2 regions of the Aliamphritea ceti genome follow, and region 2 is predicted to be linked to the other one. Evidence: predicted binding sites of a transcription regulator. Region 2 holds the regulator's gene; the other holds the start of a gene.

What was found. Region 2 encodes FliA, which starts transcription of late flagellar genes. Its sites were predicted from a motif close to CTAAAGTTNNNNNNNNNNCNGCCGATA; they were not measured.
Region 1: OCU49_RS17405 (flagellinolysin) is a predicted target of FliA. The motif match lies at 5,607-5,633, and genes of this name have one in related genera.

What each region holds. Positions count from the first base shown of each region.
Region 1 covers NZ_AP025282.1:3,796,347-3,814,313, forward strand. Annotated here, with positions in the region: gene OCU49_RS17390 ((Fe-S)-binding protein) at 1-71, shown strand, start outside; gene OCU49_RS17395 (LutB/LldF family L-lactate oxidation iron-sulfur protein) at 76-1,521, shown strand; gene OCU49_RS17400 (LutC/YkgG family protein) at 1,518-2,195, shown strand; gene OCU49_RS17405 (flagellinolysin) at 2,335-5,565, opposite strand; gene OCU49_RS17410 (hypothetical protein) at 5,852-6,547, opposite strand; gene OCU49_RS17415 (adenosylcobalamin-dependent ribonucleoside-diphosphate reductase) at 6,612-8,762, opposite strand; gene OCU49_RS17420 (TSCPD domain-containing protein) at 8,921-9,724, opposite strand; gene OCU49_RS17425 (adenosylcobalamin-dependent ribonucleoside-diphosphate reductase) at 9,756-11,906, opposite strand; gene OCU49_RS17430 (hypothetical protein) at 12,174-12,461, opposite strand; gene OCU49_RS17435 (LysR family transcriptional regulator) at 12,688-13,575, opposite strand; gene speB (agmatinase) at 13,693-14,640, opposite strand; gene OCU49_RS17445 (MFS transporter) at 14,722-15,891, opposite strand; gene rho (transcription termination factor Rho) at 16,281-17,240, shown strand; gene OCU49_RS17455 (universal stress protein) at 17,474-17,887, shown strand.
Region 2 covers NZ_AP025282.1:4,515,806-4,530,581, forward strand. Annotated here, with positions in the region: gene OCU49_RS20425 (DUF2802 domain-containing protein) at 1-370, opposite strand, end outside; gene OCU49_RS20430 (hypothetical protein) at 399-2,474, opposite strand; gene OCU49_RS20435 (ParA family protein) at 2,477-3,244, opposite strand; gene OCU49_RS20440 (flagellar motor protein MotB) at 3,244-4,218, opposite strand; gene OCU49_RS20445 (flagellar motor protein) at 4,236-4,976, opposite strand; gene OCU49_RS20450 (protein-glutamate methylesterase/protein-glutamine glutaminase) at 4,976-6,142, opposite strand; gene OCU49_RS20455 (chemotaxis protein CheA) at 6,204-8,342, opposite strand; gene OCU49_RS20460 (protein phosphatase CheZ) at 8,355-9,158, opposite strand; gene cheY (chemotaxis response regulator CheY) at 9,169-9,552, opposite strand; gene OCU49_RS20470 (RNA polymerase sigma factor FliA) at 9,626-10,336, opposite strand; gene OCU49_RS20475 (MinD/ParA family protein) at 10,355-11,179, opposite strand; gene flhF (flagellar biosynthesis GTPase FlhF) at 11,204-12,739, opposite strand; gene flhA (flagellar biosynthesis protein FlhA) at 12,793-14,776, opposite strand, start outside.

The sequences.
Region 1 (17,967 bases), 720 kb from region 2:
TAAAAAGCTCTGAACTAACAGGCTCTGAATTAAAAACTTCAGCAATCACAGCAGAACAGGAGGCAAAATAACATCATGGATATTAATACTCCGTTCTTCAAAGCACGTGCCAGCGAAGCGCTTCAGGATGAAAACCTGCAACAGGCGTTGGGCAATCTGAAACAGGGCTTTCCTCACAAGCGCGCAATTGCCGTGGAACGCATGCCGGAATTTGACGACCTGCGAGACCAGGGCCGGGATCTGAAAAACCATATTCTTGAACATCTGGATCTGTATCTGGAACAGTTTGAAAGCAAAGTCACTGAAAATGGCGGCCATGTTCACTGGGCCCGTACCGGTGAAGATGCTAACCAGATCATTCTAGACATCTGCCAACAAGTAAATGCCAAAACCGTCACTAAAGGTAAATCGATGGTTTCTGAGGAAACCGGACTCAACGATTATCTGGAAAAGAATGGTATCCAGCCGGTGGAAACAGACCTCGGCGAATACATTTTACAGCTGCGCGGCGATCACCCAAGTCATATCATCGCACCGGCCATTCACCTAAATCTGGAAGATGTTTCTGAAGCCTTCCACCAGCATCATAACAAACCGAAATCTGATGATCCGGTTACCCTGATGCAGGAAGCCCGGGATGCATTACGGGAAAAGTTTGTCGTTGCTGATGTCGGAATTACCGGCGCAAATTTCTGTGTCGCAGAAACTGGCTCAACCATTATTGTCACCAACGAAGGTAATGGTGACCTGACCCAAACCTTGCCAAAAACCCATATCGTCATCACCTCTATCGAAAAAGTGGTGCCAACACTGGAAGACATGACGTTGTTCCTGCGTTTGCTGGCCCGTTCAGCAACCGGGCAGGAGTTTACTGTTTATAACACGCTGTCATCGGGCCCGCGCCGCGAAGGTGATCAGGATGGTCCTGAAAACTTCCACGTAGTACTGGTAGATAACGGCCGCAGTGAAATGGTCGGCAGCCAGTTCCAGGATATGCTTCGCTGTATTCGTTGCTCAGCCTGCATGAACCATTGTCCGGTGTATGGTGCTGTTGGTGGCCACAGCTACGGCTGGGTGTACCCAGGCCCGATGGGCTCAGTACTGACACCGAAAATGATCGGCATTGAAAAAGGCGCAGCCCTGCCAAACGCCTCAACTTTTTGCGGAAAGTGCGAGTCCGTCTGCCCGGTACGTATTCCGTTACCTAAGCTAATGCGTCACTGGCGGGAAGATGAATTCAGTAAACACCTGACACCTAAGGCAGCCCGTTACGGCCTTAGCAGCTGGGCCTTTTTAGCAAAACGCCCAACGCTTTATCGTCAGTTCACCAAGCTTTCAAGCTGGGGGCTGAAGCTATTAGCCAACAGCAGCTTTGGCGGCGACAAAGGCAAGCTGGAGAAAATCCCGCTGGCAGGTGGCTGGACCGATTTCAGGGACATGCCAGCTCCTCAGGGTGAAACCTTTATGCAGCAGTGGAAACAACGCCAGGCCGCCAACCAGACTGACGGAGAATCCTCATGAGCCGTGCTGAAATTTTTGCCAATATCCACCGTGGCCTTGGCCGTGAAATACCAACAGATGAGCAGCGTCAAACCGTACAGAACCGGCTCAAAGCAAAGGCTGACAACATTATTCCGGCCCGTGCACAATTACCTCAGCCACAGCAGATAGAACTGTTTAAAAGCATGGCGACAGAAGCCGCCGCTGAACTAATTGAGTTGGACACACTGGAACAATTGCCTGCCGCTTGCGATGACTGGCTGAAAACACAGAATCTTAACGAATTTATCTGTGCCAGCGACCCACAACTGGAAGCTCTGGACTGGACAGTTATCAGCGCAGCCCGACAGCAGAGAGTGGCACAGGTCGGCGATATGGCCGCTCTGACCACCAGCTTTGCAGGCATTGCTGAAACCGGCACGCTAATGCTGTACTCACGGCCGGAGAGCCCGACAACGCTTAACTTCTTGCCAGATAATCATCTGGTGGTATTACACGAGAAAGATATTCTCGGCGTATATGAAGAAGCCTGGAAGAAGCTGCGCAACCATTGCCAGACTGATGACGGATTACTGAAGCTACCCCGCACGGTAAATATGATTACCGGTCCTTCGCGCAGCGCAGATATTGAACAAACACTACTGATGGGCGCCCATGGCCCTAAGCAACTGGTGATCTTTATCATTAAAGGTTAAGCAGCGCTTCACAATACTAACGATATTGTCAGTAACTGTATTCAGCAGGTTTGATGATCTTTTGCTGAAGCTAGCAAACACCCGCCAGTCCCCCGGCGGGTTGTTTTTCTAATAAGAAATACTTAAGAATACAAAATGGTTATTGTAATAAACTGAGTATTTGTTGAGGCGCAGCATTCGCCTGGGCTAGCATAGCAGTTCCTGCCTGTTGAAGAATCTGAGCACGGCTTAAATTAGCAGATTCTGAAGCGAAATCTGCATCTAAAATACGCGACCGTGCCGTACTGGCATTTTCAGAAACGTTGGACAGATTAGAAATAGTAAATTCAAGCCTATTTATAACCGCACCTATTTCAGAGCGGGTCTCACCAATACTGATAATTGCGTTATCAATCACACCAATTGCTTTCTGAGCACCAGCAGCGGTGGTAATCGACTGGCCTGCTAAAGAACTTCCCGAACCACTGCCAGAGAGTGAATTCATATCCGCTAAGCCTGTAGCAGTTTTACCATTATCAGTCACATCGACACTGATAGAATTGCCGCTGGCTGATGCCAGCTTTATTCTTGCTTCAAGTATAAATACTTCATCGCCCAGCAACTTATCACCATCATTATCAAACAGGTTTTCTCCACCATTAACGCCAAAACTGATCCCCAAAGCCTCCAGGGTTTGCAATCCATTTGTATTACCAAGCGAAATCCGTACTGCCGTATTACCCGTAAGCTGTAGCTCACCATTATCATCCAGCTTAGCCGTTACACCGGTGTTGCCACTGGCAGCATTGAGTTCTGTCACTATTGTTTGCGCATCGCTTAAATCACTTAACGCGACTTCTTCGCCCCGAATTTTAATTGAGCCATTTCCTGCAGCACCGCTGTTCACAAATCCCAGCTCAGTGACTAAAGCGCCACCGACACTGTCGCCAAGATTCATAACTGATTCTGAAAACACGTGTAGCTTGCCTTCATCACTAACATAGGCACTGGCACTGTGTGCAAATGTGTAACTGTTAATCGTTGCAGCAATGTCTGCAGCTGTATCATTGGCATTAATCAACATACCCACGCCATTGATACCAAAGACACCATTGTTCACAATACTGATACCACCAGCCGCGGTTGTATATGCGGTGGTTGAATCATTACTTATCCGGAAAGACTCATCGGCAACAATACTTGCAATAACACCCGTCTCACTGGTCGCAGCATTAATGGCATCGATTTTACCCATAAGACCGCCAGTCGATTCTACTTTAGCGATTTCAATATCATTGATAATCAAATCACCCTTAGCTAAGGCAGTCTGTTGCTCTGTTGAATTAAGACCTTCTGAAACAACCTCACCCTGTTTAGCTATCTCGCGAAACCCAAAGTTCTCAAGATCTAAATCTGATCCGCTGGCAGTTTTGGTAACGGTTACAGCACCGCCATCATCTGCTGATAAAACAAGTTGGGCATCCGCAGTAAAATAAGTCCCTGAATATTGATCCGGCACAATCAGGTTAAAATCCTGCGCAGGCTGGTTCGCCACATTTGCAAATACACTGCTCGAACTTAATGAAGCATTACCATAATCAGAGCCACCAATTGAGCCGGTATCCGCATCAACCAGATTCAATGTAGAACTAGCAAAAGGCCCCGCGCCGGTTGAGTACTCAAAACCATTCGCTCGAAAATACGTTTCAAAAGCTGCAAGATCGGTAAACTGAGTTTTACCTGCAGCATTCAGATCCTGAATAGCCTGATCTAAAGTATCACCTGTTTCCAACTCATCGAATAAAAGCTTAATACCATCAGTGTCATTGGCATAAATATCATCTTGCAACATTTTCGCAGCAAGGTATGCAACAGAATAGCCACCTGGATCAGTAGGTGAACCACTGGCCTTTGTCGCATCAAACAACGTTTCAAATTCAGCTTCAGTATCTATATAACTGTTTTCCTGAACCACCCTTTCGTCAGCACCATGAATCAGCTCAGCAACCCCCTCAGTGAACCATCCAGGCAAAGCAGCGCCGCCGGTAATACGTACGCCCCCACCCACATCAGTTAAATCCATGGTCACAGCCATAACTGCGTGCACCATTTCGTGGGCAATAACTCGCTCCAGGCTGGCATTTCCACTGCCACCATCCGGCAATGTGATACCAACATAGTCAGCTAAATCAATATTTAAAGATAAGTCTAATGCCTCACCTGTCGCCGGGTTAACCATAGTCCAGCTAACCGACGCTACCTGACCAAACTGCGCATCAGTAAACAGATTCAAAGTTATATCTTCACCCGAACCTTTAATTCCAAAAAACTGTTCGATTCTATCTTCAGCTTCACTGACCCAATAGCTATTCAGACCTTCAACTATATTGGCAATATCCTGATTGCTGATACTCGTCGTATTAAAGCCACTGGCAGTTCCAGAAGTTGAATCCTGAATTAAAATGGTCGATACAGAATCGCTGTTAATAGCCAACTTTCCGTCATCTACCGTGGCCTGTAACTTACCTGACGTTTGCAGATTAATTTTTTCAGCAAGCTCATCCAAGGTATTTGTAGACGAAACGGTATACGTGCTGGCACTGCCATCCAGCCCAAACACTTTCAAAGTAACACTATCAGAAGCGATTAGAACTCCATTACCGACAGATGTCGCTGTAACACCCATTACAGTACTGGCACTAACACCGTCGATATCGTCATTAATTCGTTCTAACAGGGTGTTTAAACTATCACCCGCGTTGATGTTCCCGATATTCTGACCATTAATAGCAATCGCATGGCCCAGATCAGTCGCTAATTTACCGGTATTACTATCAATATTGATTTCAGCACCGGTAAGCCCAGCAGCACCACTACTCAACCCCAATGTTTTAGAATCCATTGACTGAAGCTGAAAAGAAATTGTCTGATCTGAATCGGAACCGACCTGTAGAGCTACATCAGACTGAGAGCCATCAAGAATTGTCTGGCCATTAAAACTGGTTGTTTCTGCGATTCGGTCCAACTCTTTGGATAACTGTTGAAATTCCGCATTGATCGCCCCACGGTCACCACTTGAATAGGTACCTGAAGCAGACTGTACCGATAATTCCCGCATCCGTTGAAGTATATTCGTGCTCTGATCCAGTGCGCCTTCCGCTACCTGTAACATTGAAACACCATCATTGGCATTTCGCACAGCCTGATTCACACCACGAATCTGAGATGTCATACGGTTGGAAATAGCCAGTCCTGCAGCGTCGTCTTTAGCGCTGTTAATGCGCTTTCCAGATGACAATCGCTCCATAGCATTGCTCAAGCTACCGGCGTTATCTGCCAGTTGCCTGCGTGCATTCATGGAAGCAATATTGCTGTTAAGAACTAATGCCATTAAATCTGCGAACCTACATTAAAGAGTATATCCTTAATTGTTTTCGGCATTAAAACCTATAACTTGATGATTTAATTTGTAACAAACATCAAAGAATTAAAAACATTTTTAATGTGGTGTGCGTTAAGAAACGTATCCAACAAAAGCGTTTCCAGGCAAGTGTCGAGCGTACTCATCCCTGAGTCTTCAAAATACATCCTGTACACGCCTGACTTCATACTCACTTTGTATTCTGTGAGCAATTACACTCACTATTCTTGTTTTCGAAAATCACTCTGAGTGAACTCTAAACGGCCTGTTTATTCTCCCCTTCTTCGGAGTTATGTTCTGAAGATGTTTCACGACGAGTATCGACCACCTTTTCACCTGCTCCATTTCTATTCACTGATAACTGGCTTGTTGAAGATTCCGCTGTATGTAATGTCTGAACAGTTGCAGTCGCGTTCTTTTGCTCATACTCAACATCTGGCAAACCAATTTTTTTAAAGTGCGCGAAAATCGCTTCGCCGATCTCAGACGCCAGCGTCGGGGTAAAGCGACCGCCTTGCTTAAGATGGTTATTACGCTGATCGAAAAGACCATAGAGCTCCCGCAGGCGTTCACCTAACGGCGCTGGCTTATCAAATACACCGGAAATAATCTGATTCAGTGAGGTTATCCACATGAAGTGATCCATATTGCGGGTATTCACAAAGATCTCCCAGGGATAATGCATTTCAGCATCACTGCCCGGGTTAAGTATCAGATCATTAACGGTGACATACAGCGGATGTTCCGACCGGGGTGTTATGACTCTGTATGTTGAGCCCGACAGGGTTTCAGGCCGGTCAAATCCAGCACTCGCTAACGCCATAATGTCAGGGAATTCCTGCAGGTGTTTAAGTACTTTGAAAGCGACAATCGGCGCATCAATGACAGCGATCTCTGAAGTGTGAGCTGACGTGTTTTGTGCCTGAACAGGCTGAGTAGTTTTAACAGACATATCCATGTTTCCTTTGTTCCTGGTAAGAGGTGATTAACTCTGAATTTGCAAAGTAAATCGCGACTTATAAACGGCCGTAATAGCCTTCTTTGAGGGCATCAAACAGATTGGCCGCAGTATGCAGTTCTCCGTCATATTCAACCTTTGCATCACCGGCAAGCTCCACTTCCCGGCCATCCGACAACGTGAACTGGTAGCGGGTATTTTTCAGGTCGTCTTCCTTTACTAATACGCCCTGAAAAGCTTCCGGATTGAAGCGGAATGTCGTGCAGCCTTTCAGGCCACGACGGTAAGCATAAAGATAAATATCCTTGAATTTGGCGTAAGGATAATCGGTGGGAACGTTCGCTGTTTTAGAGATAGCAGCATCCAGCCAAAGCTGTGCCGCTGCCTGTATATCCACATGCTGCTTTGGATGAATATCATCCGCACTGATGAAGTAATCAGGTAAGTCGTTATCAGCTGAATCAGCATTTATCAGCTGTCGGTAAGCCAGTAACTCGTATGAGAAAACCTCTATTTTTTCCTTACTCTTCTTACCTTCACGCTGAATGTTACGGCTGTACTGATGGGCAAAACTTGGTTCAATACCATTACTGACATTGTTACCAAATGACAGTGCAATAGTGCCTGTCGGTGCGACCGAGCTATGGTGTGTAAAACGACTGCCGAACTCCGTCAGTTGCTCCACCAACTCAGGCTCTTCAGCTGCTATTTTTTGCATATAGTGACTGTAACGGGCATGCAGAATCCGTCCCGGCAACTGGTCACCTGGCTGATGTCCGTCCCGGCGCATTTCAGGACGTTTACACAACATGGCCTCCGTCACCGTAAACATTTGCTCCATGATAGGCGCAGGTCCCTTTTCTTTAGCCAGATCCAGCCCTACCTGCCAACCGGTCAGCGCTAAACGCTTAGTGACGGCCTCAGTAAACGCCACTGATTGTTCATCGCCGTAGCTCATCCGTAACATAGTGACTGCAGAACCCAGCCCCATGTACCCCATACCATGGCGGCGCTTATGCTCAATTTCGTGCTGCTGCTCCGGCAAAGGCAGGCCGTGCAGTTCCACTACGTTGTCCAACATACGGGTAAATACGGCGACTACTTCGGTGAAGCTTTGCCAGTCAAAACTTGCTCTGGCCGTAAACGGGTTACGTACAAAATGTGTCAGGTTTACTGAGCCCAGTAGACTGCTGCCAAAAGGCGGCAATGGCTGTTCGCCACAGGAATTAGTCGAACGGATATTTTCGCAGAACCAGTTGTTGTTCTGATCATTCACCTGATCAATCAGAATAAAACCCGGCTCAGCATATTCATACGTGGACTGCATGATCACATCCCACAATTCACGGGCAGGCAAACGCTCAGTAATCTTACAGGCGACTAAGCCCTCTTCATTTGACACATAATCTTGCTGCAGCGGCCATTCCCGCCAGATAACCTGATCAGAATCACTCAGATCCAGTTGTTGCTTTGCCTGCTCCTGGCGGCTCAATGGAAAAGCCAGCGGCCATTCGCTGCCACGCTGTACCGCATCCATAAACTCATCGGTAATCAGCAGAGAAAGGTTAAATTGTCGCAGGCGCCCGTCTTCGCGCTTGGCTTTAATAAACGCCAACACGTCTGGATGGCCCACATCAAACGTCGCCATTTGCGCGCCGCGCTGGCCACCCGATGAGGACACCGCAAAACAGGTCTTATCAAACACATCCATAAACGCCAGCGGACCGCCCGTCAGCGCGCCGGCACCCGCTACAAAGCTGCCATTGGGACGCAGTGTTGAGAACTCATAACCTATGCCGCAACCGGCTTTTAAGGTCAGGCCAGCCTGTTGATTCCGCCCCAGAATATCCATCATGCAATCGCCGATTGAACCGGATACCGTACAATTAACCGTCGAGGTGGCTTTTTTGGCCTGCTGGGCACCGGCATTCGCCAGTATTCTGCCAGCGGGGATCGCACCGTTTCGTAACGCCCAGAGAAAACGGCTATACCAGAAAGCCTGAGCATCACTGCCTGACTCAACCTCTGCAAGTGCCTGCGCAACCCGGACGAAAGTATCGTCCATTGTCTGATCCAGCACTTTACCTTCAGCATTACGCAACCGGTACTTAGTGTCCCAGATATCAATTGAAGCTGGTTGAAAGTCAACCAAAGAAGAAGATGAAGAGAAAGAAGAGAGCCCGTCAACAGGCTTCGTAAATGTATTCATGTGCTAACACTCCATATCAGTATGAAAAAGCGCTACAACAGCTGTCGTAACGCTTAAATACTAGCAGTGCCGCAATGTAATCCTCGTGTTACAGACGCGTATGGCCCACTCTGTTTCCACAACCCAGATTGGTGGGTCAATTCTCGTCAAAATGTTACTTAACCGCACTTACTCTCTGCACAATTCAGGCAGGTGTAACAACCATCCATGAGAATAGCGGCCTTAACATGGCAGGCAGTACACAACTGAGCGCCGGCAGGAAAGCTACCTGATTCATCTTTATCTGCTTCGAGAGTACTGGCTTCAACCTTAGTTTCACTAGCTATGCTCTGCTTCTGATCACGCTGTTCATACTCAGCCCGTTTGGCCGCCAGTAGTTGACGCTGATTTTCATCCAACTGATCATTTTCAAGTAAACCAATAGCCTGCAGATGGTCTTCAATGGCATAGCCTATTTCTGCAACAAGTGACGGCATGTAACGCCCTCCCTTTTTGAAATAACCACCTTTGGGATCAAATACAGCCTTAAGCTCTTCCACCATAAAGGTGACGTCTCCGCCTTTACGAAAGACCGCAGAAAGAACCCGGGTAAGCGCCACCACCCACATAAAGTGATCCATGTTTTTCGAATTTATAAAAACTTCATAAGGATGGCGTTGTTCAAATTCCGTTCCCTGATTCAACAATACATCGTTAATGGTGATATACAGCGCATGGGGCGACACTGGCGTTTTGATTTTGTAAGTAGAGCCCAGCAAACGCTCAGGCCTGTCCAGGTTCTCGTGTACCCGCTCCATTGCCAGTTCATTAACGGGTACTGTTGATGAAACTTCAGATCCCGACTCTTCAGATAAAGCATCCGCGGTATCTTTACATTCTTCTTTAACAACTTCGCAGGCAATAATTTTTCGGTTAATAGAGGCTGATACAGACGCCTGACCGGAAGACATAAGTTGTGACATTTTAATAACTCCAAAGTATTCAGATCAGTAATTACAAACGGCCGTAATAGCCTTCTTTAAGTGCATCAAACAGGTTCGCAGCAGTATGTGTTTCACCGTCATATTCCACAGTTTCATTACCTGCTAGTTCGACGCTGCTACCGTCATCTAATGTAAAACGATAACGGGTGTTAGCCAGATCCTGCTCTTTCACCAACACCCCCTGAAACGCCTCCGGATTAAAGCGAAAAGTCGTGCAGCCTTTTAGCCCCTGTTCCCAGGCATAGTGATAAATGTGCTTAAACTTCTCGTAGGGGTAATCAGTGGGTACATTCGCCGTTTTGGAAATAGACGAATCAATCCATTTCTGTGCGGCAGCCTGAACATCTACATGCTGTTGCGGATGAATATCATCAGCGCAAATAAAGTAATCCGGCAGCTGTTGTTCAGGTGCAGAACTGAAGGGCATAGCCTGAGGGTTAATTAGCTGTCGGTACGCCAGTAATTCATAAGAAAAAACATCTACTTTTTCCTTGGTTTTACGGCCTGCACGAATAATATTCCGGCTATAGTGATGGGCAAAACTCGGCTCAATTCCGTTGCTGACATTATTCCCCAGCGACAACGCAATTGTGCCTGTGGGAGCAATCGAACTGTGATGTGTAAAGCGGCAACCATAACGCGCCAGTTGCTCAACCAATTCAGGCTCTTCACTGGCAATCTTCTGCATGTAATGGCTATAACGGGCATGTAACACTCTGCCCGGTAACTCATCTCCTGCCTGATAGCCATCGACTTCCATTTCAGGACGTTTACGCAACATTTCCGCAGTCACAGTGAAGACTTCATCCAGTATAGGTGCAGCGCCCTTTTCACGGGCCAGCCCTAAACCTGTTTGCCAGCCAATAATCGCCATTACTTTGCTAACTTCTTCGGTGAATGCCAGCGATTCCGGATCACCGTATTTATGCCCAAGCATAGTTATGGCCGAGCCTAACCCCAGATAGCCCATACCATGACGGCGCTTGCTCCATATTTCCTTTCTTTGCTGTTCCAGCGGCAGGCCATTTATCTCTACCACGTTGTCCAGCATCCGGGTAAATACGGCCACTGTTTCTCTAAAACCTGACCAGTCAAAGTGTGCGTATGCAGAAAATGGCTGGCGAATAAAACGGGTCAGATTAACCGACCCCAGCAAGCAACTACCATAAGGCGGTAACGGTTGTTCGCCACAGGGATTCGTCGAACGAATCGTTTCGCAGAACCAGTTATTGTTCTGTTCATTCACTTTATCGATCAGGATAAATCCCGGTTCAGCAAAATCATAAGTGGCATTCATAATCGAATTCCACAGGCCTTTCGCCTTAACCCACTTACTTACCTTACAGGCCACCAGCCCTGAGTCGTTAACCACATAACCATCCTGCAAGGGCCATTCCCGCCAGATGACTTGCCGACTATCATTCAAGTTCAAAGGCTCTCGCTGCTGAGTCTTCAGGCTAACCGGAAATGCCAGCGGCCATTCAGCATCGGCATCGACCGCTTGCATGAAGGCATCGGTAATCAGCAGAGAAAGGTTAAACTGCCGCAGGCGACCGTCTTCACGCTTAGCTTTAATGAACGCCAGCACATCCGGATGACCAATATCAAAAGTCGCCATCTGAGCACCACGACGACCACCCGCAGAAGACACGGTGAAACACATCTTGTCGAACACATCCATGAATGAAAGCGGGCCTGATGTATAGGCCCCTGCGCCAGACACGTAGTCCCCGGCCGGACGTAACGTCGAAAACTCATAGCCAATGCCGCAGCCCGCTTTCAGTGTTAAACCCGCTTCGTGATTACGGCCAAGAATGTCATCCATAGAATCGGCAATGCTGCCGGACACCGTACAGTTTATGGTAGAAGTTGCAGGTTTATGCTGCTGAGCACCAGCATTTGCGATAACCCGCCCGGCAGGCACGGCACCATTACGCAAGGCTTGCAGAAACTTCTCATACCAGTACGCCTGTAACTCATCTCCCTGTTCAACCGCAGCCAGCGCCCTGGCAACCCGCTGCAGCGTGTCATCAATATCTGTATCGACTACCTCACCCTGTCTCGATCGCAACCGGTACTTACTGTCCCAGATATCTCGGGAAGCCTCTTGTAAGGTTAATTGAGCCAGCTCCGTATCGCATTCAGATTGCAGGGTGTTCATGCACAGTTACTCCATCCAGTAGTAATTCACAAAGAATAACCAGACGCACAACAAGCACATCTAGTGCATGGATAGTAATTTACATACCAGATATAGTTGCTTGATATAAATCAAGCGACACATAAGAGAGATCAAAACAGGCGCATAGATAAGTAGGAATTAAAAAGAAATATGAAGAATAAACACGGAATAAGGAAGAGTAACACGGTGCTGAAAGTGACAATAATGACCTGCTTAGCTAACAGACCAAACACTTAAAGCCCCGTTTTATTTATCTTCAGAAAGACCGGAAATACTTAAGTCAGGCAGATCAGCCTTTCCAATAATAATCATTACAATACCGCAGGTAGAAAAGAAAAATGTAGATGCTAGATAGCTGGCCGTAATCACATCTTCCATGCCAAGCGTTTGTGATTCCAGATAGGTCATCACCAAACAAAATAACGCTATGATCTGACAGAAAATACCTGCAGCCATAGATGTTTTTTGTAACAAACCTTTTTTCTTTAAGGGCCGGATACTTTCAGCGCAACTCTTAACAGCGCCGTTATTCACAGATTCGTTTTTACCAGATGAGTGTTTCATGGGGCACAGCTCTCAGACAAGTCAGAGCTAAGATACTAGCACCTCAGGCATAGGCATTTTTGCAAATACACGCGTTAGTTGATCTGAGTCGCTTAAAGCATTTATATCGCGGGCCAGAACTTTCAGTATTACCCAACTTCCTCAAAGCTCTCACCCAAATACAAGCATGTAGTAAACGGCAAACTGAAAAATGCGTTCAAGTATGTTCTGACGACAGCAACTCAAGAAACTCACGAACTAATGGCTGCTCACTAGTATTCGTTTTGCATAGCCCGTAAATAGAAGACATCAGATATAGCTCATCAATAGCCAGTTTTTTGAATTGATTTTTATCTACCCAATACTGAGCATAATGCTCGGGAAGCAAACCAATATATTCTCCACTTAACGTCAGCAAAGATACACTGTCTAAGTGGTTGCAAATATTAATATTATGGAAATATCCAAGTATTGGATTGGACTTTTCATGCGTACAGGTTGCTAAGCCTAATTCTTTTACATCCTCTAATGAGACTAAGCCGTTTTTATATGCACCATGATTGATCGCAGAAATATACGGAAATGAGCGTTCTTTATATAAAAGTGTTGATTCCAGACCTGATATTCTTCTGGATATATAGCTAATACCAATATCTATTTCGTTGTTAATTAATTTCAGAATAATCTCATCTGCTGAACAAGTCACAACTTTAAAATTAACGTTAGCCTGTTTAGATTTAAAGCTGCGCATAGCATCATGAACATGGCACCCAGAATCCTGAGCAATATTATCAATCACACCCAAAGTAATCGATGAAGCAGATCTGTGTTTTAAATTATTAATGTCTATTGAATGCTGATCAATTGATTTCAATAGCCTCAACGCAGACTGATAATACTCTTCGCCTTCAGGAGTTAATTCAAACCCTCCCCGTCCCCGGTTACACAGCCTTACACTTAACCTGGCTTCCAATGAAGAAATATATTTGCTGATCGATGAACAATTGAGATCCAACATTGCTTCAGCATTGGTGAATCCCTGGCAATCAACGACCGTAACAAACACTTTGAGGTATTTAAGATCAATATCATGAAATGCAATCATATCAATGCCTGCCCGATTCAATAATGTCTGATAGATACCCTGATTATATGATAAAAAAAGTGGAGGATTACCCTCCACAAAGTCTGACAAAACTTTACTTACCGCATAGCTACTTACCTAAACGACATCCTTTCTATCCACAGACTTCAGACACAGATATTCGAGTGCTATTTGCGCTGCAGCAAAAGACGTTATATTCCCTACATCATAGGTAGGTGAAACTTCAACAACGTCCATACCTATAAAATTAATGCCTGTCAGGCCGCGTAAGATGCCCAGAACCTGATCCGATGATAACCCTCCCATAACAGGTGTTCCGGTACCCGGTGCAAACGCAGGATCTAAACAATCAATATCGAACGTTAGATACGCTTTATTACTACGTACTACATTTTTAATTTCACTGACAGTGGCTGAAATACCGTGTTCATGCACCCACGGCGAAGACAACACAACAAACTTATCCTTTTTATAATATTCAGTTCTTATACCTATCTGCACTGACCTTTCAGGATCAACCAAGCCTTCCTGAACAGCGTGAAAAAACATCGACCCATGATCATAAGTATTACCATGTGGATCCGTATCAGTATGTGCATCAAAATGAATCAGCGATAAAGGCCCGTGCACCTTTGCCAGCTCACGCAGTACAGGCAGAGTGATAAAATGATCACCTCCCAGACACAGAGTTTCAGCACCTGATTTAACTATATCTGCCACATCTTTCTGCGTTTTCTCGACCAGATCTGCCGGATTACCATATTCAAAATTCACATCGCCATAATCAACAATGGCAAGCCTGTTAAATGGATTAAACTCCCAATGAAACTGTTTATTCCACCAGGCCATATCTGCACTGATCTGACGAATAGAAGCCGGACCAAAACGTGCACCCGGACGGAAACTCGTAGCTAGGTCACAGGGAACACCTAAAACAGCAATATCCACACCTGTCAGGTCACGGGTATATCGGCGGCGCATAAAGGTTGGTAAACCCGCAAAAAGCAACTCCTGGCTCGATCCGTATAATGCTTTTAATTCCGGAGAATTATTCAACTCTGTCATTTTCACATCTCACTTTTATATCTTTTCAAATGGCTGCCGAGCGTTATTAACACCGCTGAAAAACAGCAGCCGGTATCGGTATCAGCTGCCAGAAACAGGACTGTTAAGAGTGGTCGTTTGCTGCGAATGCCTGAGTAGCGGCAGAACAAGAAGAAAACCTGCTATCATAAAACCAGTCGATACCGTAGCAAGAATGCCGTAGCCATTTTCACCTACCAGGTTTGCAGCAATGAAAGGCCCAAAAGCTAAACCGGCACCTATCGCAGCATTGGCCATAGCAAGCGTTCGACCTGAAGCATCAACAGCGGCGCAAGCACCCATAAGATAAGGCAGTAAGAAACTCCAAAGACCAAAGAAAAGACAGCAAGCTGCTGCGTAAGTAGCGAACGCTACCTGATCGATAGTGAATAAATAGAAAGACAAAATACAACCGGCCGTGCCAATAATTACAGGTATGCTTCGCCCACAACGAGAACCCATTTTTGCTGCTAATCCACCACCCAGAAGACCAGCGACAGACATTGCAGAAAAACTGATTCCGATATCTTCAGGGCTCAGGCCTGCCTGATTCCCAATTCTTTCTAAGTAAGTGTAAATAGCCATTAAACCTATATATACAAGGAATATGGCAACTACTCCTGATGCAGCTTTTTTAAATACTGCCGGGTCAACTTTACTGATATTACGATTTTGAGACAAAGCCTGTTCTGGTATGAAACTGAATAGCAGTCCACCCAGTAATAACAGCCCGGTTAAAACCAGAAAACCGCCATTTACACTGATATCCCAAAAATACTGGAAGCCCACCAGTCCAAATCCAGCCTGAAAAACCAGCCACCAGCCATAAGCAGAATCCGGATCACGCATCTGACCAATAACCGCAAAAGTCACCGCCGTTAGAACACCACCTCCCAGACCTGAGACAAACCGAACCGCCAGAAGCGTATCGTAGTCCGATATGTTTCCAGAAAGAGCATTCGCGGCAACCATCAGCGCGATACAGGCAAGACTTAATTTACGCCAGTTCACTTTATGGATGAAAAAGAATGATGACAGGGTTCCAATGGTATATCCCAACATATCGGAAGTCGCGACAAAGCCAGCCTGCTGATCCGTCATCCCCAGATGCTCAACCATCCCACCAACAAGCATTGGTAAAAAAATGATTACAAGCGCTGGTAAAGTACACAGATAAACATTAGCGAAAACGGACGGCCATCCATTTATGTCATAAGATTTCGAGTTATTCATAAGTCATAGTTCCACTTCTTATTTTTATTAACGAAAAGCATAGAACTATTACTTTCTTACACTTCAAGCCTTCTTAAAATATTCAATATTTAAACCTCTCTTTCATTAAAAGAAAGTAATCTGGAGTGGGCTTACAAAACTGATAAATCGGACACTGAAAACGCTTACTGAATAGTCTGTTCTGAATAACCTATGCTGAAGAACCTTTTTCAATAACCTGGCCATTCCATTGTTGAATGTTCAACAAACAACTAAGATGCCTGACTGAATACCCTAAAGTCAGTCATGCTGAGAACACTGCAAAGCTGATGCGATAACGTATAAGTAAGCATTCTTCCAGAATTTACAATCAACGCACTCTTCACTCCCCAGAGCGATATACCAATATCATGACGCGAAAAATACTATCGCTGAAAGGCAAAAGAAAGACTCCGTCCAAACCTGTAGAAGAAACGACCGAAGAGGTCTTTGATAAAGACCCTGTAAAGCGTTTCATGAATGGCGTTGCTGTCCATCCGTCGCCAGGTATCCGCCTGGAGTCAGGCTCGGAGCACTTCGCCGCTCGCGCAATGGATTTAATCACCCCGATTGGAATGGGTCAGCGAGGCTTAATTGTTGCCCCCCCAGGTTCTGGCAAAACAACTCTTTTGAAACATGTCTGCCAGGCGGTAAGCGAAGCTTACCCTGACATAAAGCTTTATGCGTTGCTCATTGATGAGCGACCGGAAGAAGTCACTGATTTTAAACGCAGTGTAAGCGCCGATGTGCACGCGTCATCCTCAGATGAAAGCTATGCTCAACACGTTCGCGTGGCCAACAATCTTCTTAACATTGCCCGTAAGCAAGCTGGCGAAGGTCATGATGTCATGATTGTTATCGACTCGCTGACACGGCTATCACGCGTCCATAATGCCGAACGCAAAAGCAGTGGCCGTACTATGTCGGGCGGCGTTGACGCCAGAGCACTGGAAATACCCCGAAAACTGTTTGGCGCAGCAAGAAAGATTGAAAACGGTGGATCACTGACAATTCTGGCAACTGTACTCGTTGATACCGGCAGCCAGATGGATCAGGTGATTTTTGAGGAGTTCAAAGGCACCGGTAACATGGAAGTCGTGTTATCACGGGAAGCGGCTGACCGGCGGGTATTCCCCGCACTGAATATTGCTAAAAGCAGCACCCGCCGTGAAGAACTGCTGCTGAACTCAAAAGATATTCAAAACATAAAAGCGTTACGCAGAGCACTGACCAACCTTAAACCGATAGAAGGTGCCAAAAAACTTATCGCGTTACTCGAAAAATACCCGACAAATGCAGAGCTATTAGAAGCATTTTCGCTCAAAGGCTGACACTTCCATCGGCAAAATGAGGTAGCGAAAATTGACGCCTATCTCATTTAGATGATTCTCATATCAGCAATTATTCCCTGCCTTTCCTTAATACATTCAGCGCCCCCTTTCCTCTGGATAAACAATAACCAGAAAAATTGATCTGCCTCAGCTCTTTAGATATCAAATCGCTGTAAGCCCCGTATTCGTTACTACAATCAAGTTATCTAATATAACGAAAGAAGGAAGCAATGATGTTTAACAAAATTTTGATTCCTCTGGATTTTACCGATTCGGATACACAGAAACGTGCTTTATCTATTGCGACTGACCTGGCCAAATCCCAAGGTGCTGAACTCCACGCGGTAAGTGTCGGTAGCAGCCTTCCCGGCGCTACCGCCCGTACAGAAGAAGAACGGATATCTCATCTCGATGATGTAGTCGCAAGCATTCATGCTACTTATGGTATTGAAGCGATTGCGCATGAAATTCATTCTGTCGATCCTGCCGCTGAAATCGATAAGCTACTTCTGCAATCGATTGATGACTTAAATATCGATCTGGTGATTATGTCTTCTCACGTACCGGGAATCATGGAATATTTCTTTTCCGCACACGCAGGATACGTCGCCTCACACGCGAAAGTATCTGTTTTTGTCGTGCGCTAAAAACTCATGGATAAACGGGGCAGCAAATACACAGCCCCGTTTAGTTACAACAACTTAGTAGAGTAAAACTTGCTGCTAAA
Region 2 (14,776 bases):
TATGCAGTAAAGCCATCAATTCGGCTTCCGGACGGCCAATACCACAATTCTGTACAAGATCATCTACATCAGCGCCCATTTCCATAAGCCTCGCGGCCTGATTATACGCCAGCACACCCGGATCACGGTTAGCCAATTCCTGCTGTTTCTCGGCAGTAATGTTAAGACGACTCTCAATATCAACCAAGCGGTGCCCCATACCAATTGAGCTACTGGTCATCGCCTGAATTTCATTACGCAGAACGTTGATCAGCGCCTCGTACTGACGCTGATGCTGCTGTAGCTGACGATGAGCGCGTAAACTGTAAACAGTTGCAACAACAGCCAACAAAGCGACCACTGTGAATCCTATCCATATCATTACGTTCATCACTCTACCGACTCAACCAGGGAGGCTATTATAACGCCTCTTCCAGCTGTTTACACAAGGCAGGAATATCAACAATTGCACACTTATGTGTCATGCTGGTTCCCAACAACCAGGGGCGGCGGGTTTTATCTGTATTCAGAGTTACCTCATCCATACTGATAACCTGCGCCGTTATCATTTTGTCATATGTGAGCGCCCATGGTTTGCCCTGCAATAACAGGATCTCATCATAGGTTGCGTTATGTGGCTCATAGCTTTCAGGAATTAACCACATCGCCGTATCCACGACATCAATCTTAAAGTTCAGATCCAGAAAACTACCTAATACCCAGTCATACTGATCATCGAGTACCAAAGACATATCTGCAATATGCCGTGGCTCCAGTACATGCTCTAGCGGCATTGCTAACTGCAAACCATGCATTTCAACAATAATACACTGCATATCCACTGCCGGCGCTGGCTCAAATAAGGTCGACACTTCCGGTTCAAAACTTTCTCCAGTTGCCGGAATAGCTTCTTCCAGCTCTTCGGGAAACTCTATAGCGTCATCTACAGATGCAACAGAAGCTTCCGTGAATACATCAGACTCTGTTACTTCTTCGTCGACTTCAGCCTCTGCAGCCATAGCTGCAGCAAACTCAGCAGCCAATTCATCTTCGGATAACGACTCAGAATCTGCCAAGAATTCTATATCAGTAGCAGTTTCAGCGTCATCTTCACCTAAGTCAAAGTTAATCTCGTCTTCAACAACCGCATCAACCGTATCCAGAATATCTTCCGACTGCTCCACATCTGCGGACTCTACAGACAAGTCTTCTGATTCAGCACTAAGACCTATCTGATGATGAGTCGAAAACTCCTGAGCAATCTGCTCTATTTTCTGTATAACAGCTTCGGCAACAGAGTGATCAGAAACAATTTCAGCTAACTGAGACAGTAACGCGGCTATCTCATGCTCATCATGATGCTCTTCCTGCTTTGCAGGAACCGCTGGCTGCATACTGCTAATATCTTCAACATATGCATCCAGATCCGCTGACGCAGACAGCTCATCCCCTGAAGGTTCTTCAACATCTTCGACAACAGAATCTGTAGCAGGTAGTAAAGCCTGAGGCTCAGTCGCTATCTCAGGGATATCTTGCAGTGCTGCAACCTGCTCATCAGAAACAGTTTCATCAAACAAATCAGTATCGTACTGATCCAACTCTTCGTGTAGCAACTCTGCTGCAACACTTATCGGATCACTGATTGTGGAAATTCCATCTTCAGCGGTTACATCGTCAGATTCAGGAATGCCCACTTCAGGTGCATCAGCCAACTCCGATACCTGATCACTCAGCATATGCTCATCCGGCGTCTGTTGTGTAGCAGACAACCCTTCAGCATCTTCAGCTTTAACCGATTCAATAGCATGCAAGGCAGCATCAAGCGCTTCTTCGTTATCCGGAGTAATAAGATGCTCATCGGCAACCTCTGCCAATTCCGTATCTAGACCATCAGAAACATCACTAACCGCAATATCCTCAAACGCATCATCCATTAGCTGAACAGGCTCTGATAGTTCCTGCCCAACCATATCAGGCACAACTGTATTCGTATCAGACAAATCACTTTCCGATACATCTTCTACCTGCGACTGAAGCGCCACATCAGATATTAAACCTTCAGCCTGGATATTTTCTGCAATACCAGCAGACAAATCTCTAGTGTCATCTGATGATGAAATTGAAACTTCTGAAACCTGCTCAACCTGCTCAACCTGCTCAACCTGCTCAACCTGCTCAACCTGCTCAACCTGCTCAACCTGCTCAACCTGCTCAACCTGCTCAACCTGCTCAACCTGCTCAACCTGCTCAACCTGCTCAACCTGCTCAACAGTATCAATAGCCTCAGACAGCAATGGAAGCTCATCAAGCTCCGGCTCGGCAATAACTTCAACTTCCTCAGTCGGAATATGAGGCTCTTCAGTAACTACTTGTTCGAGCTCTCCCTGCGCGACAACCTCACTCAGTTCATCTTGTGCTTCAGGGTCTGTCAGTAATGCATCCAGATATTCCTGCACCATTTGTTGCTGGTGATTGCTCCATGGGGTATCTGTCATAGTTATGGCCTCTCTCCAAGCGCACGCAATATCCGGCCATAAGCTTGCACACCGGCACTGCTGTCATCCAAAGCAGAAGGTGTTACACCCTTCGAACTGGCAACCCGGAAGCGAGCATCAACAGGTACCACAGTACTGGCCATTTGCTCGGGATAACGCTGATGTAACTCACGCAGACAATTCACGGATGATGCTATCGAACGATCGTAAAAAGTGGGAATAAGTGTGAACTCGAGCTTTCGTTTACGCGCCCGGTTAACCATATTGATCGTCCGCAACATACGGTCCAGCCCTTTCAGCGCCAGATATTCTGTCTGTACCGGAACAAGTAGATGCCTGCAAGCCGCCAGTGCGTTAATCATCAGCACACCCAACACAGGAGGGCTGTCTATCAGTACAACATCGTAGCGGTCTTTCAGTAAGCGCAAAGCTTTAGCAACCTGAAGCCCCAGACCTTCCTGCCCTACAGCTTTTCGCTCTAGTGTCGCCAGCGCTGTAGTGGCCGGCATCAGGTCAATTTGTGGATCAGTGGTCGGCACAAGAATACTGTCGACACGGTTCAGTGAAATCTGCGACTGCATAAACAAATCGTAAACACTGTGCTCCAGCTCATCCGGGTCATATTTAAAATAACTGGTCATAGAGCCATGCGGATCAAGATCCACTAACAAAACTCGCTTACCTGCATCGGCCAATAAACCAGCCAAAGCGACCGCCGTTGTCGTCTTACCAACACCGCCTTTCTGATTTGCTATTGCCAAAATCTGCATTATTGTTCTGTCTCCACCGGCGTCGTTACTGGCTGTGTAAGCCTTTCAACCTCAAGCTCATTGCGAGGTATTTTACGCCTAAAAATTACTTTACCATCATCAGTTTCAACCCGCTCCATATCAGCGGGGGCTGCCCTGTCTTCTACTAAAACTGAGCTCACAGCATCTTCACTCACCTGCTGACTGCCAAATGCCGCCACTACCCGCTGCGTTTTACGGTCTCTGGATACGACAATAACAGCACGACGGTTAATCCGCCGACCATCCTCAGTGCCGTTATCCCGCACTGGCTGATACTCTCCAAACCCTACCGCAGCCATACGGTGAGGCTCAATACCGTTCAGCTCCAAAATGCGCACAATTGATGCTGCACGGGCGGCAGATAACTCCCAATTAGAAGGGAATTCATCTGTAGAAATATACTGATCATCCGTAAAACCTTCGACATGTATCGGGTTTGGATAATCTTTCAAAATCTCTGCCACCTGAGCAAACAAAGGGTCAACACTTATGGCGGGTAGAGCACCACCTTCAGGAAATACCAGATTAGAACCCAGCTCAATTGCTACCCATAAATTATTACTTTGCACTTTCAGATGACCCGAGCGAATCAGTTTTTTAAACTGCAGCTGGGTTTTATCTGCTATTTCACCCAGAATAACGCTATTTTCTGGCTTAGGCGGTACAATTTTAACAGTTGGGCTATTGTCATTTGACTCACCACCATCAAAAATCCCAATCCCGATGGAGTCAGCCTCAGCATCCTGATTAGCCGGACCTTCAAGCTGATCCGTCTGAAATCCCGCAAACACACCTGATAACGCTGAAGCAATGTCTTTATATTTTTCTTCATTCACAGAAGAGATGGCATACATCACAACAAAAAAAGCGAACAGAATCGTAATAAAATCTGCGTAGGAAATTATCCAGCGATCAGTATGGGAATTATCATCTTCGACTCTACGACGTGGCATCTGACACCTCTTAACGGTTAGCTGAGGTAGCCTTGCAAACGCTGTTGAATAATACGCGGACTTTGCCCTTCGGCAATGTACAGTAAACCTTCAAGCATCATTTCCTGATAATGAAAACGCTGTTGAATCAATGCACGAATTTTATTAGCAACAGGTAAGAAAAACAGGTTAGCAATACCAACACCATATACCGTCGCCACAAACGCAGTCGCAATACCGGCACCCAGTTCATCAGGGCTATCAAGGTTCGACATGACATGAATAAGGCCTAATACAGCACCAATAATTCCCAATGTCGGCGCATAACCCCCCATCCCCTCGATGACTTTCGCCCCTTGAATATCCCGGTATTCACGGGTAACCAGCTCGGCCTCAAGTGATGAACGAATAACATCAACTGCACGCCCATCAACTAATAACTGCAAGCCAGACTGAATGAAAGGGTCTGATTGCTGCTCAATTTCTACTTCAAGGCCCAGCAAACCTTTACGACGGGCTGTCGCACACCAGCCTACAATCTCAGTAATACCATGCTCAAAATCAACTTTATTACGCCCAAAAGCCCAGCCAAGCAGATATATACCACGTTTAAAATCACCGCTTGGTGACTGCACCAGAGATGCTGCAAAAGTACCGCCAATAACAATCAGTGCTGCCGGAATATTAATCAGTTGTTCCAGCTCACCACCGTCTAAATAATTGCCGCCAATGACTGCTAACAGCGCCAGGATTAACCCACCAATGCTGACCAGATCCATTAACGCCCTCCCTTATTTTTTAACAGCTGCCCAATATCATTGAGCTTAAGTATGTGGTCTGCCACACCTGCATTTATAACAGCTTTTGGCATGCCAAAAATAGTACAGGTAGACTGATCCTGAGCCCAAACACTGCTACCGGCCTGTTTAAGCAACTTGGCACCTTCGGCACCATCTGCGCCCATCCCGGTAAGCACAATTCCTAAAACATGCTTACTGTGTATCTTTGCGGCAGAAGCAAAGGTCACATCAACACTCGGCTTATAGGTTACCCGCTCATCGCTCGGAAACACTTTCACCCGATCACCACGACCTGGTTCAAAAATCATCTGGCTGCCACCCGGTGCAAGATATGCATGCCCCGGCTTTAATACGTCACCATCTTCAGCTTCTTTAATATTGATCTGACAAATACCATTCAACCGTTGAGCGAAGACAGAAGTAAATGTCTTCGGCATATGCTGAACCAGTAAAATTGGATAAGGAAATCCAGCTGGAATAGAAGGTAATATATCCTGAAGTGCCGCAGGACCTCCCGTAGAAGAGCCAATCACAACAACTTTACAGGTAGGAAAGCTGACTTTATTAACAAAATCATGTCCGCCGGATGTTGTAGATGAACCAGACACTGGAACGCCTGCTGCAGGACGTGAAGTTGCTTTCGGTGGTGTTTGGCGAGCTAAACTTGCTGCACTTGTCGTGCGTGAAGAAGGTACTGAGTCAGCCCGACTACTCAGAGAAGCAGATTTACGCGGCGGATGCGAACGATGCCGGTTCCCAAGTAACAGAACCCGTTCAACTACCTGCGCCGACACATCGCTTTCTTTTTCGATCCACAGCTTAGCGTCTTTTTCCAGGTAATCAGCGGCACCAGCTTCCAGTGCCTCCAGTGTTACCCGGGCACTTCGCCGTGTGAGAGAAGATAGCATCAAGATCTGACAGGGCGCATCTTTCATTATGCCCTTAACTGCTTCAATGCCATTTAACACTGGCATCTCCACATCCATCGTAATTACATCAGGATTAAGCTGAACAGCCTGCTGAATTGCTTCACGGCCGTTTTTAGCAGTTCCTACAATTTGAATACGCCTGTCCTGGCGCAAAATCTGGCTAATGCGGTTACGAAAAAAAACAGAATCATCAACAACAAGAACCCTAACCGCCATCCATTCCTCCGGCGACAAATAAAACTGCGAGCCATGCCCTGACGGGCATGGCATAACTCACTTAAGACGCGTAATGCTTAAGCAGATTAGGGATATCGATAATCAGCGCGATACGGCCATCACCGGTTATAGTTACACCAGATAAACCAGGTGTACCGTACAGGACACTACCCAACGGCTTGATTACGACTTCTTCCTGACCAACCAGCTGATCAACAACAAACGCTACCTGAACAGTACCAACATTGGCGATAACCACGTGCCCCTGATCCGGCAACTGATCACCCTGGTGACCATCTACTAACCAACGTTTAAGATGGAATAGCGGCAGAGCACGATCACGTACAACAATTGCCTGCTGACCATCAACCACGTTAATTTGCGTCAGATCCAGACTGAAGATTTCATTCACATTCACCAATGGTAATGCAAAAGCTTGCTCTTCAAGCACGACCATCAGAGTTGGCATAATAGCCAGTGTCAGAGGTACCTGAATCTCAATACGAGTACCTTCACCGAGAGTAGAGTCGATTTCCAACTTACCATTCAGCTGAGAGATCTTCGTCTTAACTACGTCCATGCCGACACCACGGCCAGACACGTCAGAGATTTGCTCTTTAGTCGAGAAACCAGCAGCAAATATCAGGTTAAAACACTCTTGATCGCTGAGTCGGTTCGCCGCTTCAAAATCCAGCATGCCACGCTCTACAGCCAAACCACGCAGCTTATTCGGATCCATACCTGCGCCATCATCTTCAATGACCAGCAAGATATGGTCACCTTCCTGCTCTGCAGATAACAGTACACTGCCTTCACGAGGTTTTTCACGGCTAACACGTTCGTCCGGCATTTCAATACCGTGGTCAATTGAGTTTCGTACTAAGTGAATCAACGGATCTGCAAGTGCTTCAACCAGGTTTTTATCCAGATCAGTATCTTCACCACGTAACTCCAGGCGAACTTCTTTGTTCAACTGACGGGAAAGATCTCGTACCAAACGAGGGAAACGGCCAAATACTTTTTTCACCGGCTGCATGCGTGTCTTCATAACAGACATTTGCAGATCACCGGTAACCATATCCAGCGAAGCAAGTGCTTTAGTTAACTCACTGTCTTCATTATCTGCACCCAGTCGAACCAGACGGTTACGAACCAGTACCAACTCACCAACCATATTCATGATCTGATCAAGCAGGCGGGTATCAACACGAACATTAGTTTCAACATTAGCTTTTTTCGCATCTGCCGCTTTAGCCGGAGTAGCTTTTGCGGCAGGCTTAGACTCAGCCTTAGGTGCATCAACAAAAGCGCCCTGACCTTTAGACTGAAGATCATCCAGCAGATTTTCAAACTCTCGTTCAGTAATCAAATCATCCTGAGCAGTTCTGGCAGATGCCGGTGTTGTCGCCTTTACGGGCTCTGCTGCCGGAGCAGGTGCTTTCGTCGCCTGCTGCACAGCTTGGTCTAGCAGTTGATCAAACTCGGAATCAGCCATTGAACTCGTCTTAGGCGTTGCAGGATCAGCACCTGGCACACCATTCGGCCCATGCAGTTCGTCCATCAATGAATCAAATTCATCTTCTGTAATTAGATCATTTTTCGCACTGACTGCAGGCACAACACCTGGCGCACCACTGCCATGAAGATCATCCAGTAACGATTCAAACTCATCTTCAGTAATCAAATCTGACCCTGCAGACACCGGAGCTTCTTCGGCAGCAGAAATTCCTGAAACCATTTGACTGAACTGTGCACCCAAATCAGCAGCGGGCTCAGCCGCGGCAGGAGCAGGTGCGACATCCGCAATTGCCTGACCGGCAGCCAGGGCATCCAGCTTGGCGATAAGTTCAGCAGGTGCAGGTTCTGGATTCTCTCCGCCGCGAACATCTTCAAACATTGCATTTACAGTGTCGAGGGCCTGTAATACAACGTCCATCAAGGCTGCAGATACTTGTAAATCATCATTACGCAGCATGTCGAAAAGATTTTCTGCACTGTGGCAGCAGTCAACCATTGGCTCAAGCTGTAAGAAACCCGCACCACCCTTAACGGTATGGAAACCACGGAAGATTGCATTTAACAACTCCCGGTCTTTTGGATTTTGCTCGAGATCAACTAACTGCTCAGACAGAAGTTCAAGGATTTCTCCCGCTTCTACCAAAAAATCTTCCAGTATTTCCTGATCAACATTTAAAGCCATTGCCTACCCCTGTTAAAAACCTAAACTGGAAAGGAGGTCATCCACATCATCCTGGCTGGAAGCAACTTCACTCTTATCTTTTGCTGCCAATTGTGGGCCTTCAGCCATTACTTTCTTTTCTTTCGCCAATGCTTCTGCTTCGGCCGTCATTCCATCAAAACCATTCAGACGATTAACTCTGGAAGCAACTTCCATCAAATTAACCAACTGAGATTCAATATCTGTTACCAACTGAATTACACGCTTTATCAGCTGACCAGTTATATCCTGATACTCTTGCGCCAATAAAATATTCGTCAGCCGTTCTTTCAATTCAACCAGCGCATCTGAATTATCACATGCATGCTGACAGGCAAGCTTATACAGGCCTTCTAACTCTGGCTTTTCTTGCTGAACTTTATCGAACTCATCCAGTAAACGCTGGCGACGATTAAAGCCTTCTTCAAGCTCCGACACCAGAGTCAAAGAGATATCTACGCTATCGATAGTCTTATGCGCGTTACTCTCAGTGAGTTCAATAACATAAGACAAGCGATCACTTGCATCAGATATTGAAGCAATGTGCTCTTTAGAATCCTGCAACATTGCACTACTGCTGACATCATCAGAGAAACTGACAATTGCATTGTGCAAAGAACGAGTAAGAGTGCCTACTTCGTGATACAACGCTTGATGGCGCTTCTCATTCAGATCATGGATCAGCGTCATTGCTGCGCCAACATCACCATTAGCCAAATGCTCTACTAATTTGTCAGCATCCTGCTTCAGCTCAAGCTCAAAGCCACCTGCGCCTTTATTATCTTCCGTCTCAGACATAGCAGCCCACCTAGCCTAGTCGTTCAAAAATCTTATCGATTTTTTCTTTCAGCACAGCTGCAGTAAACGGCTTAATTACATAGCCATTTACACCTGCCTGAGCCGCCTCAACAATCTGATCACGCTTAGCTTCCGCTGTAACCATCAATACCGGAATATGCTTCAGATTCGGATCAGCCCGGACCGTCTTAAGCAAGTCGATACCGGTCATAATTGGCATATTCCAGTCGGTTACCAAAAACTCAATGCTACCGCTTTGCAAAATCGGCAAAGCAGTCTTGCCGTCATCGGCCTCAACTATGTTAGTAAACCCCAGATCACGGAGCAGATTTTTAATGATGCGTCTCATAGTAGAGAAGTCATCTACTACAAGTATTTTTATGTCTTTCTTCAAGACTATCCCTCCATCAGGAAAACTATCTGACTGACTGCAGTTAGCCAGCGTTGTCTTACCCACAGACTGCCAGCTATTGCCAGTCTCTTAATCGACTACGCAAGCGTAACGCTGCCTGACTATGAATCTGGCTAACTCTGGATTCACTGACACCCAGGATCTGACCAATTTCTTTTAAATTCATTTCTTCGTCGTAATACAACGACAACACTAATTTTTCTCGCTCCGGCAATCCTTCAATTGCTGTCGCAATCGCCTGAATAAAACCAAATTCTTCATGCTCTTCTTCAGGACTTAAATTCTCTGCGGCGATGTTTTCGCCAGGACCGTCTTCCTGCGGCTCAATCAGTTTTTCAAAACTGAACAACCGGCTCTCCGCGGAATCTTTTAATAATGCGTGATATTCAGTGACAGTGATATTTAATTCGGCAGCAACATCCCCATCTTGGGCATCTCTACCAGTACGGGATTCAATTGCCTGAATTGCTTCGGAAACTCGGCGCCCATTGCGGTGCACAGAACGGGGAGTCCAATCTCCCCTACGCACCTCATCAATAATTGAGCCGCGAATCCGGATGCCGGCATAAGTTTCAAAACTTGCGCCTTTAGAAGGGTCATATTTTTTGCCGGCTTCAAGCAAACCCACCATGCCTGCCTGAACTAAATCATCCAGCACAACATTTGCAGGCAAGCGCGCCAGCAAATGATGCGCGATACGTTTTACTAACGGCGCATATTGCTCAATCAGCTCTTGACCTGACTTAAACTGTAACTGGTTATACATATTCGCTCTTCTGACTTGTCAGCGTTGATTAGCCCCTTTAACCAATCGCTCAACAAAAAACTCCAGATGACCACGGGGTGATGAAGACACTCCCCACTCATCTACTTTTGCCGCCAGCAGCTTATATGCTAACGAGGCTTTGCTCTTAGGAAACGCTTTTAAAACAGCACGTTGCTGTTGAACACCCTTGCGGACCGACTCATCATAAGGGATTGATCCCAGGTATTGAAGCGTCACATCCAGAAACCTTTCCGAAACGGTTAACAGCTTACTATATATATTCCTGCCTTCCTGCTCAGAACGTACCATATTGGCAAGTACTCTAAATCGACTCACCTGATAGTCCCGATTCAACAGCTTCATGAGTGCATAAGCATCAGTTATCGATGTCGGCTCATCACAAACGACGACAACCACTTCCTGGGCAGCTTTGACGAAACTTACTACCGTATCGGAAATACCCGCTGCAGTATCGATTATCAGCACATCCAGATCATCTTCGATATCGCTAAACGAGTGAATCAGTTCAGAATGTTCATGCGCACTCAGGGTTGTCATGGCCTGCGTACCGGAAGCTGCTGGCACAATATGGACGTTTTTATCCACTTCAATCAACAGATCGCGTAAGGAACAGTCTCCCGCTAACACATCAGTAATATTTTGTGTTGCCTTAACTCCAAGCAGAACGTCAACGTTTGCCAACCCTAAATCGGCATCCATAAGCACGACCCTTCGACCTATCTCACCTAATGCAAGACTCAGGTTTACAGATACGTTCGTCTTACCAACGCCGCCCTTACCACCGGTAACAGCAACAACTTTCACGGGGTGCGGACTAGTCATTATGTCTTCCTATCTGATATCCCATCAATCAACCCACTGCCCATTTTGTGAAAGTTTATCCTGACGACGATCCTGAGCCATGCGTTGATTGCGTGATACACGCTGTGCAGTAACCACCGCACGGCTCACCAAATCACGCTTATGAGCAACTTCTAAATCGTCCGGAACCCGCTGTCCATCGGTCACATAAGTGACAGGCAAGCCGTTATCCACAATCAGTTCAATGGCCTCACCAAGATTCCCGGACTCGTCTAACTTACTGAGAATACAACCATTAAGCCCCATACGGCTGTAAGTTTCATAGGCATTTTCAATAACATGCCGCTGACTTGAGCATGAAAGCACCAATAATTTTTTCATTCGGACGCTAACACTTTGTAACATATCCAGTTGAGCTTGCGTATGCGGCTCATGCGCACTCATACCAGCAGTATCAATCAACACCAGTCGCTTATTACGTAACGACAATAAAACTTCATCCAGGCTATGATTTTCATCTACAACCCGCACTGGAATATCTAAAATCCGGCCAAAAGTTAACAACTGCTCATGTGCAGCAATACGATAAGAATCTGTGGTAACAAGCGCGACACTTGAACTGCCATGCTTCAAAACATAACGCGCTGCTAACTTGCCGATAGTCGTTGTTTTACCTACACCCGTCGGACCTACAAAAGCAATCATCCCGCCACGTTCGACAAAATCACCACCGATAACAGGAATAGAATCACTCAGCTTAGCTAAGGTATCTCGCCAACTATCATCCAGACTTGCAGTACCATCCAGCTTAATTAGCTGTCGCCGCAAGTGAGGACCTATACCAAGCTTTTCCAGGCGATTCTCTACCCGGCGCTGCAGAACACTTTCTTCCGAAGCCTCTGGCTGTGGCTTTGGCATAACGGTTGCCCGTTCAGGCGCTGATACAGCCTCTTTAGGCTGAGAAACTTGCTGTATGAGTAATGATTTAAGCGTATCGATTTCCGCCCGCATAGTCGCAACCTGAGGATCAGGTGCCGGAGCGGTATAAGACGGTTCCTGACGGGTAGCCGGCTTAGACTGAGCAACATACTCATCAATACCAGGTGCAGGCGGAGGTGTTACTGGGTCCGGAGGTACGATTGACCCAGGCTGACGTTGTTCATTACGTTCGAAGTTACGGGCTGCCTGCTGGGCTTGCCGCTGCTTAAGAGTATCAAGAATGCCATCCAGGTCTGTATCATCAACCTGTTGATTTTTTGCTTTCGCCGGCTCTTCAGTACCCGCCTGAGCAGCTGCAATTCTGGCCTGAGCTTTACGTAACTCATCTGCCAGATTACTCTGCAACTTCGGGCTAGCTTCCCGGGCGCTTTGCTGCTGAAGCTGCTGTTGTTGTTTTTCCTGGGCTTGTTTTCGCTTAAAGGCTTCCTGCGCGGCTTCATACTCGTGCTCGTGAGCGGCAACAACCTCTACCCCTCCGGCAACCCGATGATTAGACACAATAACAGCGTCAGGTCCGATTTCTTCTCGAACCCTCTGCATTGCTTGTCGCATGTCCGGCGCAAAAAAACGTTTAACCTTCATAACCGTTCCTGTATATCGGCCATCCCTTAAAAAACTTTGATACTTCAACACTATTACTGATCACGATTCTGCCCCCCAACAGTGGCAATAATCGTCACCCGTTTATTCTCTGGAATTTCCTGATAAGAAAGTACAGAAATCTGCTGTTCACCATATCTGACAAACTTGGCTAATAAAGGCCTCACTGGTGCAGCAACCAGTAACACAGCCGGCCGGCCTGCGATTTCCTGTTGCTGTGCAACATCCGCAAGCGACATTTGTAACTGCTCAGCCATACCCGGCTCAATCACGAGCCCTTCACTATTACCTTGCTGCATAGAGCCAAGTAATAACTGCTCCAATTGAGGATCAAGTGTAATGACCGGCAACTCCGGCTCCGAACCATTAATATTCTGTACAATCAATCTACACAAGGCGACCCGCACCGCTGCTGTCAAACTCATAGGATCAGCACTGCGCGGCACAGCTTCAGCCAATGCCTCCGTAATGGTACGGAAATCCTTAATAGGCACCTGCTCCATTAACAGATTCTGAAGCACTTTCAGTATGATACTGACAGACAACTTGCCAGGTACAAGATCTTCTACCAATTTTGGTGACGTTTTTGCCAAGATATCCAGTAACTGCTGGACTTCGTCATGTCCCATTAACTCATGGGAATGTGCCTGAAGCAGCTGATTCAAATGCGTAGCTACCACGGTTCCGGCATCAACAACGGTATACCCAAGCGTCTGAGCTTGTTCTTTCTGGCTCTGCTCAACCCAAACTGCATCTAATCCAAAGGCAGGGTCTTTGACTGTAATCCCCTGCAAATTACCAAAAACCTGTCCCGGGTTAATCGCCAGCTCACGGTCGGGATACACCTCAGACTCACCGACAATTACTCCCATTAAAGTAATCCGGTATGCGCCAGGCATCAGATCCAAGTTATCTCGAATATGAACAGACGGCACAAGGAAGCCTAAGTCCTGAGACAACTTTTTTCGTACACCTTTAATACGATTAAGTAACTGTCCACCCTGCAACTTATCTACCATAGGAATGAGACGATACCCCACCTCAAGGCCTATCATATCCACAGGCATTACATCATCCCAGTCCAACTCTTTCACATCTGCATCTGGCTCCGGCATTGGCGGCGCTTCAGCCTCGGCAGCCTTCGCTTGTTCTTCCGCTTCCAGGTTACGCTTATAAATAAAATAAGCACCAGCACCACCAATCAACGCCAGCGAGAGGAAAGCAAAGTGTGGCATACCGGGAATAATACCCATAATAAACAGGATTGCCGCCGCAACCGCCAACGCACGATGCGAGCCAAACAACTGCCCCAACACCTGTTGCCCCATATCATGCGAGGCATTTACCCGCGTAACCATGATCGCTGCGGCAGTAGATAACAGCAACGATGGAATCTGAGCAACCAGACCGTCACCAATAGTCAGCAATGAGTAATAACGAGCCGCCAGATCAAAGGAAAGATCATGCTGGACCATACCGATGCCCAGACCACCCAGAATATTGATGACCAGAATCAGAATACCTGCAACCGCATCACCCCGAACAAACTTACTGGCACCATCCATTGAACCGTAAAAATCAGCTTCCTGAGTAACGTCCTCACGACGGGTTTTAGCCTGCTCCTGATCAATAATGCCGGCATTTAAATCGGCATCAATTGCCATTTGCTTACCGGGCATCGCATCCAGAGTAAATCGCGCACTCACTTCTGATATACGACCAGCACCTTTGGTGACTACGACAAAGTTAATAATGACCAATATAAGGAAAACAACCAAACCAACTACATAGTTACCGCCTATTACAACCTCACCAAAGGCCTCGATAACTTTACCCGCAGCATCTCCACCTTCATGACCATACAACAACACAACTCGCGTAGAGGCTACATTCAACCCCAAACGCATGAGCGTTGCTATCAGCAAAATCGTCGGAAAAACTGCAAAATCAAGTGGCCGCATTGCATATACGCACACAAGAAGAACAACAATAGAAAGGGCAATATTGAAGGTAAACAGA